One region of the Comamonas koreensis genome, then DNA from elsewhere that is predicted to be linked to it. Evidence: riboswitches for the same ligand, from Rfam matches in the RefSeq annotation. Region 1 holds a riboswitch; each other region holds the start of a gene.
What was found. Region 1 has a riboswitch for cobalamin ahead of F0Q04_RS00800 (ABC transporter substrate-binding protein). Riboswitches for the same ligand answer to the same signal wherever they lie in the genome.
Positions count from the first base shown of each region.

Region 2: linked by a shared signal. The riboswitch ahead of F0Q04_RS19165 (TonB-dependent receptor domain-containing protein) and the one ahead of F0Q04_RS00800 (ABC transporter substrate-binding protein) in region 1 are both predicted to bind cobalamin.
Region 3: linked by a shared signal. The riboswitch ahead of F0Q04_RS13765 (TonB-dependent receptor) and the one ahead of F0Q04_RS00800 (ABC transporter substrate-binding protein) in region 1 are both predicted to bind cobalamin.

Region 1 covers NZ_CP043575.1:170,531-175,186, forward strand. The annotation lists gene F0Q04_RS00790 (ABC transporter ATP-binding protein) at 1-137, opposite strand, end outside; gene F0Q04_RS00795 (FecCD family ABC transporter permease) at 134-1,201, opposite strand; gene F0Q04_RS00800 (ABC transporter substrate-binding protein) at 1,229-2,251, opposite strand; cobalamin riboswitch at 2,512-2,737, opposite strand; gene F0Q04_RS00805 (GNAT family N-acetyltransferase) at 2,784-3,332, shown strand; gene F0Q04_RS00810 (F0F1 ATP synthase subunit epsilon) at 3,384-3,800, opposite strand; gene atpD (F0F1 ATP synthase subunit beta) at 3,872-4,656, opposite strand, start outside.
Region 2 covers NZ_CP043575.1:4,200,865-4,205,520, reverse strand. The annotation lists gene F0Q04_RS19180 (sulfite exporter TauE/SafE family protein) at 1-787, opposite strand, end outside; gene F0Q04_RS19175 (cell division protein ZapA) at 1,237-1,656, opposite strand; gene F0Q04_RS19170 (hypothetical protein) at 1,656-1,871, opposite strand; cobalamin riboswitch at 1,909-2,156, shown strand; gene F0Q04_RS19165 (TonB-dependent receptor domain-containing protein) at 2,240-4,138, shown strand; gene F0Q04_RS19160 (cobyrinate a,c-diamide synthase) at 4,161-4,656, shown strand, end outside.
Region 3 covers NZ_CP043575.1:3,034,969-3,039,624, forward strand. The annotation lists gene F0Q04_RS13755 (FecCD family ABC transporter permease) at 1-18, opposite strand, end outside; gene F0Q04_RS13760 (ABC transporter substrate-binding protein) at 15-1,115, opposite strand; gene F0Q04_RS13765 (TonB-dependent receptor) at 1,128-3,164, opposite strand; cobalamin riboswitch at 3,404-3,675, opposite strand; gene F0Q04_RS13770 (LysR substrate-binding domain-containing protein) at 3,772-4,656, opposite strand, start outside.

The DNA of each region.
Region 1 (4,656 bases):
CCGATCAGCCCCAGCATTTCGTGGCGCTGCACCGGCAGGCTGAGCTGCTCGACAACCGGCCGGCCCTGCAGGCGCAGGCCCAGAGCACAGGCCTGCAACACGGGTTGATCCGCCGAGACCAGAGGTGCCGCCGTCATCCGCGCCTCCGCTGGCTTTGGAGCAGGATGACGGCAAACACCGGCGCCCCGACCAGGGCGGTGATGACGCCAATGGGCAGCACCTGGCCCCGGATCAGGGTGCGCGAGAGCACATCGGCGGCGATCAGAAACACCGCGCCCATCATCGCGCTGGCAGGCACCAGTCGCCGGTGGCTGACGCCGACCAGCATGCGCGCGGCATGTGGAATCACCAGGCCGACAAAGCCGATCGCGCCAACGATGGAGACCATGACGGCCGTCATCAGCGCCGCGGCCAGCAGCAGCACCAGTTGCACACGGCGCACCGGCACGCCCAGCGCGGCCGCCGATTCGCTGCCAAAGGTGAAGGCATCGAGCGCGCGCGTATGCAGCAGGCACAGCAGCAAACCGGTGATCGCGATGCAGGCGGTGAGCACGGTATCGGGCCAGCGCACGCCGCTCAGGCTGCCCAGCAGCCAGAACATGATGCCCCGGGCCTGCTCGGCACTGCCCGACTTGGTGATGATGAGCGAGGTCAGCGCATTGAACAGCTGCGAGCCCGCAATGCCGGCCAGCACAATCTGGCCGCTGTTGCGCAGCCCGCCGCTGCCGGCGGCGTGGGCCAGCAGGGCGACCAGTGCAAATGCGCAGAGCGCGCCAAAAAAGGCGCCCACGGTCATCGAGATGGCGCCCGCGCCGATGCCCACGACGGTCACCAGCACTGCGCCGGTGGAGGCCCCGGCAGAGATGCCGAGCAAATAGGGTTCGGCCAGCGCATTGCGCAGCAGCGATTGCAAAATGACGCCCGAGACCGCCAGGCCCGCGCCGCAGCTGGCCGCCACCAGCGCGCGGGGCAGGCGGTAGTTCCAGACAATGCCCTGGCTGATGGGATCGATGGCGTAGTGGGCACCGGCCAGCTTGTTGGCCAGCACCTGCAGCACCAGGCTGGGCGACAGCGCCGTCTCGCCAATGGCGATGCCCAGCGCCACGCTCAGCAGCATCGCCAGTGCCGCGCCCAGGCACCAGGCGGCCCCATGCAGCGGCCTGCGCAGCGCCGATGGGCGCGCTGATGCCGTTGCCACCATTATGCAGAGCCTTGCATCAGCGGCTGATCAACGCGCGGCCGCTGGGCCGAGCTTGCGTACCGCATCGCTGATCTGCTCCATGCCATCGACCAGGCGGATCGAGCCTTGCAGCGCATCGGCATCAACAATGACGATGCGGTTGTTCTTGACCGCATCCATGTGCTGGGTGACCGGGTCCATCTTCAGAAACTCCAGCTTCTTTTGGTAGTCGTCCGCAGGGAAGCGGCGGCGGTCCATGCGGGCGATCACCAGGACCGAGGGGTTGGCCTTGGCAATCGTCTCCCAGCCCACGGTGGGCCATTCTTCGGACGAGTCGACGATATTGCGCAGGCCCAAGGTCTGCAGCATGTAGCCGGCAACGCCATTCTTACCAGCCATATACGGGTCGATGGCCAGATCGGCGCTGGAGAACCACAGCGCAGCCGAGAGGTTCGGCTGCTGCGCCGCCTGGACCTTGGCGACCGCTTTGGCCTGGCGCTCGCGCAGGTCCTTGACCAGGCGCTCGCCCTGGGGCTGCACATCAAAGAGCTGCGCCAGTTGCGTGATGCTCTTGTAGAGCGCCTGCACATCGTAGGCCGCGGTGCGGGTGCCATCGGCGCCCTTGAGGTTGTTCTTGCCTTCACAGTCGGAGGGCATCGCATAGGTGGCAATGCCCAGGTCATGGAACTGCTCGCGCGTGCCCACGACGCCGTCCTTGCCGACCATCCACTCGAACTGCGACACCACCAGTGCCGGGCGCTTGCCGATCACCGACTCGAAGCTCGGGTCGTTGTCCGCAAGGCGTGGCACCTTGTCATTGATCGCCTTGAACTGGGGCAGCACGGCGTTGAACCACAGCGAGGTGCCCACCAGCTTGTCGCCCAGACCCAGCGCATACAGCATCTCGGTGCCGGCCTGGCCGATGGTGACGACCGAGGCGGGCGCCTGCTTGAGGGACACCGCGTAGCCGCAGTTGTGCAGCTGCATCGGATAAGGGGCAGCCCAGGCGGACAGCGAGGTGAATACACAGGTAGCCAACAGGGCAGGCAGCGCAAAACGGCGAACAGGCATCGGAATCGTCTCTCTAGGTAGAGGCTGGGCATGCGGGCCGTGCGAGCCGATCCGGTGCGGGGCGCTGCCCGGTGGAGCCAGGACAGGCTTGCGCAGACGAGACGCTGCTCACCGCCCGGACACCCCGCCGGTCATGATCAAAACACACGCACATCCGCCATGAATGGGTTTGCATCACCGGTGTTTGCGATGTTCGCCTTGCAGCGCGCAAACCGGTGGCATGCCTGTTTCTCTGTGCAAACCAGGGGCTTGCCAGTGGGTTGTGAATGCATGACCTTGGCAGGTCTCCTGACTGGCCGGTCTGCGCAGACCATCGCCTTCCCGAACCGCAGTTCAGTGGCGCATGGATGGCCTGCTCGTGGCCTACAGTTGCGGGGGCAGTTCCGTTTGGGGCGCTGGCTGCCGGCTCGCGCTCCCTGGATTCCCTCATGCCCCGGCACCCTGCCGTGCGCATGTTCTTGCGAAACCAAAGTGGCTGTACTGTAGCCGATTTACAGGGCCTGCATGCTAAGCTGCAGGCCGTTTGATGGCCATGAACCACCCACCCACTACACCCAGCGCATACGGCATCCGCCGCGTTGAACATCTCGCGCCGGTGGCGGCCTTTTTGCAGGCGGCGCGCCAAACCATGTTTGGCGATCGGGTCGATACCAACACGCCGCAGGCCGACCTGCGCGACTTTGCCTCGGTCTACGCATCGCCCGGCGGCTGCATGCTGGCGGCCTGGCAGGGCGACCGCGTCATCGGCAGCATTGCCTACCGCGCCTATGACGGGCGCTTTGCCCATCTGACCGTGCCCAGTGCAGGCACCGCCGAGGTGGTGCGCTTGTATGTGGACCCGGCCTGGCGCCGGCAAGGCCTGGCTGGCGTGCTGTTCGCGCAGCTGCGTCAGCGGGCGCTGCAGCAGGGTGTGCAGCGGCTCTACCTGCACACGCATCCTTTTTTGCCAGGCGCGCAAACCTTCTGGCAGCGCCAGGGTTTTATCACCCTGCACCAGGATGCCGACCCGCTGTGGCAAACCATCCATATGCAGCAGGTGCTGCAGACGGGGCCTGCTCCGACGCATCCGGTACGGGCGTAAAAAAACCACCGCATGCGGTGGTTTTCCTGTGGCAGTTGCGCAAACAGCGGATCAGCGCTTCTTGCGGTATTTTTGCAGGGCGGCAATCTGGGCGGCCATGACGGACAGCTCGGATTGGGCCTTGGCCAGGTCAAGCTCGCCCTTGGCGTTCTTGAGGGCTTCTTCAGCCTTTTGCTTGGCTTCAACCGCTTTTTGCTCGTCCAGGTCCTTGCCGCGCACAGCGGTGTCGGACAGCACGGTCACGCAGTCGGGTTGCACTTCGAGAATGCCACCAGCCACGAAGATGAACTCTTCGCCGCCGTCGGCCTTCTCAATGCGCACCGAACCCGGCTTGATGCGGGTGATCAACGGCGTGTGGCGGGCGTAGATACCGAGTTCGCCCATTTCACCAGGCAAAGCCACAAAGCGGGCTTCGCCGGAGAAGATGGATTCTTCAGCACTGACCACATCAACGTGGAAGGTGTTCATCTTTGATCCTCAGAGTGAAAAAGAAACTAGTTTGCGAGCAGGGCTGCGTGCGGCAGCCCGTTCTGCAAAGCTTAGATCTTCTTCGCCTTCTCGATGGCTTCGTCGATCGTGCCAACCATGTAGAAGGCTTGCTCGGGCAGGTGGTCGCACTCGCCGTTGACGATCATCTTGAAGCCGCGGATGGTTTCCGACAGCGGCACGTACTTGCCTGGAGCGCCCGTGAACACTTCAGCAACGTGGAAAGGCTGCGACAGGAAACGCTGGATCTTGCGAGCGCGGGCCACGACGAGCTTGTCTTCGGGAGCCAGTTCGTCCATACCCAGAATCGCAATGATGTCGCGCAGTTCGGTGTAGCGCTGCAGGGTACCCTGCACTTGGCGGGCGACCGAGTAGTGCTCTTCACCGACCACTTGGGGGTCCAGCTGGCGGCTGGTCGACGCCAGGGGGTCCACCGCAGGGTAGATACCCAGCGAAGCAATGTCACGCGACAGCGCCACGGTGGAGTCCAAGTGGGCGAAGGTCGTTGCTGGCGATGGATCGGTGTAATCGTCCGCTGGCACGTACACGGCCTGGATCGAGGTGATCGAACCCACCTTGGTCGAGGTGATACGCTCTTGCAGACGGCCCATTTCTTCGGCCAGCGTAGGCTGGTAGCCCACGGCCGAAGGCATACGGCCCAGCAGTGCGGACACTTCGGTACCGGCCAGCGTGTAGCGGTAGATGTTGTCCACGAAGAACAGCACGTCCTTGCCTTCGTCACGGAACGCTTCAGCCATGGTCAGGCCGGTCAGCGCCACGCGCAGACGGTTTCCTGGTGGCTCGTTCATCTGGCCGTACACCATGGCAACCTTCGAGT
Region 2 (4,656 bases), 1.2 Mb from region 1:
TGTAGAGCGCCAGGCACAGCAAGATGCCGCCAAAGATCTTCTTGAGCTGGCCCACCGGCAGCCGGTGCGCGGCGCGGGCGCCCAGCGGCGCGGTCAGCACGCTGCAGGTGGCAATGGCGGCCAGGCCGGGCAGCCAGATATAACCCAGCGAATGCGGTGGCAGCCCCTGCAGGTGCAGGCCGGCCACCATGAAGCCGATGACATTGGTGACCGCAATCGGAAAGCCCAGCGCCGAGCTCGTGGCTACCGCGTTGTGCATCGGCACGCTGCACCAAGTCATGAAAGGCACGCTGATGAAGGCGCCGCCCGCGCCCACCAGGCCCGAGAGGCAGCCGATCACGCCACCCGCAGCCAGCTGGCCGGCCGTGCCCGGCATGGCGCGCATGGCCTGGCTGTTGGGCTTGCGGAACATGCGCAGTGCCGAGTAGCCAATGAACAGGCCAAAAAACAAACCCAGGTAGCTGCCCTTGAGCACCGCAAAAATACCCAGGCTGGCCAGCAGGCCGCCCAGCACAATGCCCGGGGCCAGGCGTTTGACAAGGTCCCAGCGCACCGCGCCATGCTGGTGGTGGGCGCGCACGCTGGACATCGAGGTGAAGACGATGGTCGCCATCGAGGTGGCAATCGCCATCTTGATCGCCAGCTCCGGCGCCACGCCCTGGGTGCCCAGGATGTAGGTGATGAAGGGCACCAGCACCATGCCGCCGCCAATGCCCAGCAGGCCCGCCAGAAAACCGCCGATCAGGCCCAGAAACGACAGCGGCAGCAAAACAAGAGGATCAGTCATGGCGCGCAGTAAAAAGGCCACCTGAAACAGGTGGCCTGAAACCCCGCTGTCGCGGAGAGGAGAAGACAGGTTGGGCGGAGCCTGCCCGAAAAAATCAGGTGTTCGCAGCGGATCCACTGGACCGTCATCCTGAACCGGGGGTTCAGGTGGGCGAGGGCAACCTATCGTTGGGTTCATCTGACGCGAGACGATCACGCTCAATAGGTAATGTACCAAGCCCGTGCTCGTAGAGCATTGGTTCAAGGAACTATAAAGTCCAGCAGGGCTGCGAACGCTTTCATTGTAATCGCTCGCGCCTGCCGCACCCACCAAAACTGCAATTCAATGTGCCTGGATTGGTCAAAAAAGATAGCTGGTTAGCCAGATTGAGCAATGGGTGGCGTGATATTTTGCAGCCAGGCATTGCATGGCGCGGCAATCTGGTGTTGGCGCCTGCTCGCGGCAGTGCCTCAAGCGCTGGTGCCCAGGGTGTCGGCCGGTTGCGCGGGGGCCGGCGCCAGCGCCGCGTCCAGCCGTTGCATCACCGACTGCACACGGGGCGCATCCCAGTCCAGGCTCGCCTGGTCCCCAGGGGCGGTCTGGGCCTGGACCTCAACCATCGCGGCAGACTGCGCAGCAGCTTGCGCCTGCAGGGCGTCTGCGGTCTGGCTGAGCTGGCTGTTTTGCACTTGCAAATCAAGCAGGTCAAAAGCGACATTGAGGGCCGCCAGCACAGCGATGCGCTCGCGGCCACGGATCTTGCCCGCGTCGCGGATGCCGCTCATGGCCTCATCGACATGCTTGACGGCAGCCAGCAGACGTGCTTCCTGGCCTTCGGGGCAGCCCAGCATATAGCTTTGCTGCATGATGTGTACTTCCAGCTGTTTCATCATTCGTCCTGGTCAAAGGTCTTGGGCAGGCGTTCGATCAGTGCATCCACGCGGGCGCGGGCCGCTGTCAGGCGCGATTGGAGGGAGTCGCGCTCCTGGGTCAGGGTGGTGACTTGCTCTTGCAATTGGGCGTGGGCGCGTTGCAAAGCCTCATGACGGCTCAGCAGTGCCTCCACCCGCTCAAGCATCAGATCCATAGAAGGCGTAGTGGCCATAGAGAGACAGTCTTCTTAAGTGCGCAATGGGTTTAACGCTAAAATTGTACCCGTTGGTGCTCGCCCCAGTGGTTCACATGGGGGCAGTTCAACGGGAAGCAGGAGCGCCGCTTGTGCCCTACAAGCCTTACGCAACCTGCGCTGCCCCCGCAACGGTAAGCGATGGTTGGCTTTTGCGCCATCCACAGCCACCACTATGCCACTGAATACCTTGAACAAGTGTTTGGGAAGGCGTGTGCTGTGTCATCGCCAGCCCGGATACCGGCCAACAATAGTGGAGGCGCGTGGCTGAGGCCTTGCCGCGGCTTCCGTGTTCCCCATTGCCGGCGGGGAGGCTGGCGCGGGGTGGTTCATCACCAACTCAGTGCATGTTTTCCTCTGCTTTTTCGACACGCCCCTGCGCGCGTCCCGCGCTTGCGCCCCGCTCGCGCACCCTCCATACCCCCCGTTTTTTGGCCTTGGCCATCGCAGCGGCGCTGCCCCTGTTTGCGCTGCCAGCACAGGCGCAGCAGGCCCCAGCCGCCCTGGAAACAGAGGGTAAAAACCTGCAAGAGATGGTGGTGACCGCCAACCGCATCGAGCAGCCGCTGTCCGATCTGGTGGCCGACATGTCCATCATCGATGCGCAGACCATCGAGCGCCAGGGCCCGGGCAGCGTGGCCGATGTGCTGGCGCGCGTGCCGGGCATCCAGATTTCGCGCAACGGCGGGCCGGGCACGACGACCAGCGTGTTCATGCGCGGCGCCGATTCGCGCTTTACCGCTGTCTATGTTGATGGCGTGCGCATGGATTCGCAATCGACCGGCGGCGCCTCCTGGCAATCGATTCCGCTGGCGCTGATCGATCGCATCGAAGTGCTGCGCGGCCCGGCCGCTGCCGTCTACGGCTCGGACGCGATGGGCGGCGTAGTGCAGATCTTCACCAAGAAAGGTGAGGGCACGCCCCAGCCCTATGTCGGCCTGGGCTTTGGCAACCGGGGCACGTTCACGGCCGAGGCCGGTATCTCCGGCAGCGCCGACGGCTGGGATTACGCGCTGGGTCTGAACCGCTCGCAGACCGATGGCTTCAATGCCCGCACCGTGGCCACCGCCAACCCAGACAAGGACGACTACCGCAGCAATGCGGTCAGCGGCCGCCTGGGCTACCAGCTCAACGGCCAGCACCGGCTCGAAGCCACCTTGCTGGCCAGCGATGTGAACTCGGGCTACGACAGCAGCCTGACCGAGGACGACCGCAGCCTCAACAAGATGTATGCGCTGGGCCTGAACTGGCAGGCGCAGTGGACCGAGCACTACAGTACCAAGCTGCAGTTCAGCCAGTCGCGCGACTATTACGAGACCCGGCCCTCGCCCTACCAGACGGACACGCGCCTGCATAACTACCTGTTCCAAAATACCTGGCGCCTGGGCGTCCACACCTTGACGGCCGCACTGGAGCGGCGTGACGACGCGCTGACGAATGGCGGCATTGACCGCGACCGCCACCAGAATGCGCTGGCGCTGGGCTATGGCCTGAACACCGGCCCGCACACGGTGCAGCTGAACCTGCGCCGGGATGACGACAGCGAGTTCGGCGGCAAGACCACCGGCAGCGCTGCCTATGGCTATGCCTTTGCAACCAACTGGCGCGCCACCGCGACAGTGGGCACGGCCTTTCGCGCGCCCACGCTCTACCAGCGCTTTAGCGAATACGGCGACGCATCGCTGCAGCCCGAGAAAAGCCGCAATGCCGAGCTGGGCCTGCGCTGGGCGCAGGGTGCCGACAGCTTCTCGGCCACGGCCTACCGCAACCGGGTCACCAACCTGATCAACTTCTCGTCGCCCGGCAGTTGCGACAGCGAATTCGGCTGCTATGCCAATGTGGGCAAGGCACGCCTGGAAGGCATTACCTTGGCGGCCACGACCAAGCTGGGCGCGTTCAACCTGCATGGTTCGGTCGACTTCCAGAACCCGCGCGATACCGAAAACGACAAGCTGCTGGCGCGCCGCGCCAAGCGCTATGCCACCCTGGGCGCCGAGACGCGTGCAGCCGGTTGGACCTGGGCGGCCGACCTGCAGACCAGCGCCAAGCGCTTTGACAATGCCGCCAACACCAATGTGCTGGGCGGCTACACCTTGTTCAACCTGTCGGCGCAGACCGAGGTGGCCAAGGATGTGAACCTGATCGCCCGTATCAACAACCTGGCCGACAAGCGCTACCAGACCGCACGCACCTATGCCACCGAAGGTCGCAGCGTGTATGTGGGTGTGAAGTGGATGCCGCGCTGAGCGCAGAGGGGATAAGCCAGCCATGACAGAGACGACGGTTCAGGACCGCCCAACGGCCGCTTGCGTGGCACTGCTGATTGCGGCGCCCGCATCGGGCCAGGGCAAGACCACGGTGACGGCAGCCTTGGCGCGCCTGCATGCCCGCCAGGGCCGGCGGGTCCAGGTGTTCAAATGCGGCCCGGATTTTCTCGATCCGCAGTGGCTGCGCCTGGCCAGCGGCCAGCCCGTGCATGCGCTGGATCGCTGGATGAACGGTGAAGTGGATGTGCGCGCACGCCTGTTTCAGGCCGCGCAAAGCAACGATGTGCTGCTGATCGAAGGCGTGATGGGCCTGTTCGATGGTGCCAACAGCGCGGCCGAGCTGGCCAAGTCGCTGGGCATCTCCGCTGTGGTGGTGGTCGATGCATCGGCCATGGCCGCTACCTTTGGCGCCATTGCCCATGGCCTGCAGCACTATGACCCAGGCCTGCAGCTGGCCGGTGTGCTGGCCAACCGCGTGGCCACTGCCCACCATGGTG
Region 3 (4,656 bases), 2.4 Mb from region 1:
GCCCGGCGCATGGCTCACGGCTTGGGCTCCGCTGCAGGCAGCCAGGGAACGGAGTCCACGGTGATACGGCGATCCGGGTGCAGGGCGGCAGCCAGGCGCTGGGCCACATGCACATTGCGCGGGCCTGGGGTGGCTTCGGCATAGCTGATGACAAAAAAGCGCTGCTCGCGGATCGCAGACACCCCAGCCAGCTCAGGCTTGGCGCGCAGAAAATCGATCTTGCCCTGGGCGCTGGGCCGGCCATAGTCGATGATGATGATCCATTCCGGATCGCGGGTGATCACATCCTCCCAGTTGCCCTTGGGCCAGTTGCTGGCGATGTCGGCAAAGATATTGCTGCCGCCTGCGGCATCGAGCATGGCCTGGGGCATGCCAAAACCGCCCACGGTCGTGGGTATCTTCTCGCCGCTGTCAAACACAAAGACGCGCGGCCTGTGCGTATTGCCCTGCATCTGCGCGGCCAGCTGGTCGATCGAGGCCTGCAATTTGTCAATCTGCCCTTGCGCTTGGGCTTCGATAGCAAAGATACGCGCCACATTGCGCAGGTCTGCCAAGGTGTCGCCCAGCGCCACACGCTCGCGCTTTTGCACATGGATGCAGGACTCGGACAGCACATAGCTGGCCACGCCATGCTGGGCCAGCAGCTCGGGCGTCACCCCGCCGGGGCGAAAGCCATAGCTCCAGCCGCCAAACACAAAGTCGGCGCGGGCCTCGAGCATGTTTTCCAGGTTCATGTCCTGCGATGACAGCTTGGGCACCTGGGCGAGCTGGGTCATCAGCTCGGGGCTGATTTCCTTGCGCGACGGTATGCCCGAGTAGCCGACCAGCCTGGGCCCCAGGCCCAGAAACAGGAACATCTCGGTGATGTTCACATCGTGCGTGATGGCACGCTGCGGCACCCGGTCATAGCGCTGGGGCTGGCCGCAGACATCGATCTCCAACGGCGCAGCCCGCAGGCCTGCGGGCACTGCTGCCGCTTCGGCCATGGGGATGGCCGCCGCCTGGCTGGGGCGGCTGGGCGGCTGCTGGCCCCCTGGCCGGTCGCAGCCGGTCAGCACCAGGGCAGCAGCTGCCGCCAGGGCACGCAGGGTTTGCCGGGAAGCGCTTGTGGTCATGCTCTACCTTGCTCAGAAACGCAGATGGGCCATTAGCTCAAAGCTGCGGCCATTGCCCATCAGCCATTGCGAGCCGTAGGACGATGCAGCATAGCGTTTGTTGGCCAGATTGCGGCCCACCAGGTTCAAGGTGGTTGTGCGGTTCAGGTTCCAGCCCAGCACCGCATCGGCCACCGTGTAGGCGGGGAGCTGCGCGGTATTGGCATTGCTGGTGTAGCGGCTGGCAACATGGCGCAGGCCCAGCGATGCGCGCCAATCGCCCGTCTGGTAATGGGCCCAGGCATTGGCCGTGTAGCGCGGTACATTGGCCGGCTGGTTGCCAGCGCGGTCAATGGCTGTGGCGCCTTCGAGCAGCTCGTCGAACTGGGCATCCGCATAGCCCAGGTTGCCCTCGAAGCGCCAGGCCTTGGTCGCCCGCCAGCTGCCTGCCAGCTCGATCCCCTTGGACGACTGCTTGCCGCCCTGGATCAACAGCGCTGGCCGGTCCGGATCGCGGGTGATGATGTCCTTCTTGCGGATATCAAAGACCGCCAGGGTCCATTCGCCCTGGCCATTGGGCAGCTGCTGCTTGATGCCCACTTCCACCTGGCGGCCTTTGCTCAATGTAAAGCCGGTTTGCGACTGGGTCAGCGACAGCAGGCTGTTGACCGGGTCATGGCCGGTACTGACCTGGGCATAGAGGCTGGTGTTCTGGTCCAGCTTGTGCGTGAGGCCCAGGCGCCAAGAGGTGCCGCCCAAGGTCTTGTCAAAGCGGGCTTGGCTCAGCAAATCCATGCGGTCAAAATCATAGAGGTCGCGGCGCAGGCCGGCCATCAGCAGCCACTGCTCGCCCAGCTTCCAGGCGTCTTCCAGGTAGAAGGCGTTTTGGCGGATGCGCGAGGTCATGCGCGGCTTGTAAGGGTCTGGGCTGTCCCAGTAGCCACTGGTGCTACCGGTCAGCGGCACATCGGATTCACCGGTATAGGGCGAGCTGTTGAGCGCAGTGAACTTGGCCTGCGACACATCCCAGCCCATCGCTATCTCATGCTGGCCGGGCTTGAAAACGGCGCCTAAGCGGTTGCCGCTTTGCTCCAGGTCGTGGCCGATCTCCAGGTAGTCGTAGCGGTGAACCGTGCGCGTGCTGGCATCGTAGTCATAGCCTTCGATGTTCTTCCAGTGGCGGTCGGCCTTCATATGGTAGGTCTCGTTGCGCAGCACCAGCGCCTCGCTCACATTCCACTCGGCCCTCAATTTGTAGCGCTGGTCCTTGTAGTGGATGTCGCTGTCGAGAAAGTTGAAATTGCGGTCGCCCAGCGCCGCCACCGGCTTGCCATCGACCACCGGGGTGCCAAAGTAGCGCTCGGGCCTTTGGTCGCTGACATCGGCCGTCAGGTCCAGGCGCAGATCGCTGCTCGCCTGCCAGCGGATGGCGCTCATGATCTTCTTGCTGTCGCTGTTTCCCAGTTGGCGCTCGCCATCGGTGCGATCGCCGTAAACATCCAGGCGGTAGCTCAGGCTGTCGCTCAGCGCGCCGGTGCTGCCCAGGCCCGCGCGGGCGGTGCCGTGGGAGCCAGCGCCCAGCAGCACTTCGGTCGATGTACTGCGGCTGGGTTCCTTGCGCACCGCGTTCACCGTGGCGCCCATGGTGCCGCTGCCGTACATCAGCGATGCGGGGCCGCGCAGCACATCAAAGCGCTCATAGCCCCAGCTGGAATTGGGATAGGCCACGGTGCCGGCTGCAACCCCCAGGCTCAGCCCGTCTTCGGCCACGCCGACCGAGTTCACACCGGTAAAGCCCCGGCTGGAGAACGACAGCCCGCCATTGCCAGGCGTGCCATTGGCACTCAGGCCCACGCTGCGGCCCACGGCATCGACCACCTCGTAGTCGGCACGCTCTTGTACCTGCACGGCCGAGACCGAGCTGACACTGGCGGGCAGGTCCTGCAGCGGCACGGCCAGCTTGCTCGCCGAGGTCGACGGCAGCTGGAGCGCATTGGGCTCGCTGCGCTGGTCGCTCACCACCACTTCAGGCAGTGAGGCTTCTTGGGCATGGGCTACTGCGATGCCCAAGGCGGGCAAACACAGAACACAGGAGCTGCCTACCAGGCGCAAGGAGGAAGAGAGCCGCTGGGCGGCCAGGAGCCGGTTTTTCGGAAAAGGAACTGCAGTCATTTGAACAAAAGGCGCTAACTGCCTGATGCGGGGGCTGCACTGCACGCGGTCACCCCCCAAGACGGGGTCGCGCGAAGAACCGCCGTCCACACCCCGCAGACAGTTGAGAGAGCACGTGCTGGCCAGAGGCACAGCGCGCACTGCGACTAGGAACAGGCCGGTCTCCGGGCTTACAGGCGGTGCAGCGCAGGCGCTGACCCGGTAGCCGGTCTTCCCAGGGTGCGGGTGTCTTATTGCCTGGCAGGCGTGGACACTCTCTCAACCCCAGTGACTGGGCCCGCGTGGGAGCGGGCCGCATCGGCTACGTTTCCTGTCTACCGTTGCGGGGGCAGCCAAGGCTTGGGGGAGCGCACTCCCGACCTTGTTCCCGTTTCACTCGCATGCGAGCACCTGTAGATAGGCTTTTTTCAAAGCGCAGCCAGTGTACCAGCCGCAAGCCCGGGCAGTGCCTTTTGGCCATGGCCTGTGTCAGCTGGGCGATACAGCGCATGCCCCAGTGGCTGTATCAGCCCTGCGGCAGCCGCGTCGCATAGCCGATGAAGTCAGTGCTGCGCAGCTGGCCCAGCAGCCACTGCCGAAAGCTGGCCTGGATTGGGCGCTCTCCCCCGCCCCGGCGGGTGTAGAGGTGGAACTTGGGCGTTCTGTCCATCGGCAGTTGGCGCAGCAGCTCGGCCCCAAAGGGTGCGAGCAGCTTGCCGCTGTGGATATAGCTGAGCGCATCGACATAGGACAGCAGGCCCACGCCCTGCCCGCTGAGAACGGCTTGCAGCATCGCATCGTGCGTGTGCAGCAGCATGGGGCTGACATGCTTGCCGCCGGGCTCCAGGCCCAGCATCGCATAAATGTCCTGCCACAGACTGTTGTGCGTCAGCGGCGATATCAGCCGGTGGTGCGGCAAATCCTGCGCTGTCTCCACCGGGTGCTCGGCCAGCAGCTGCGGCGCAGCCACGATCACCTTGAGGTCTTCGAGCAGCGGCGTTTCATCGAGGTGGTCCACACCGCCGTAGCCCCAGACAATGGCTGCATCCAGATCGCCGCTATCGAACGAAGGCAGCTCCACACCGATGGAGATGCGCAGATCGAGCTCCGGGTAATCCTTGGTGAACGAGGGCAGCGAGCGGATCAGGTACTGGGTTGCAAAGTATGGGCTGACCTGGATATGGAACTGCGCAGCCTTGTAGTGGGAGCGCACGGCTTCCAGCCCCTGGCTCAGTGCATCGAGCCCCTGCTCCACATAGTGGTACAAGGTCTGCGCCTCGGCGCTGGCCGCCAGGCCCCGCGCGCCGCGCTCGAAAAGTTGCACATCCAGCGCACTTTCCAATTGCTTGAGTTGCTGGCTGGCGGCCTGTGGCGTCAGGCACAGCTCGTCGGCCGCCTTGCGGATCGAGCC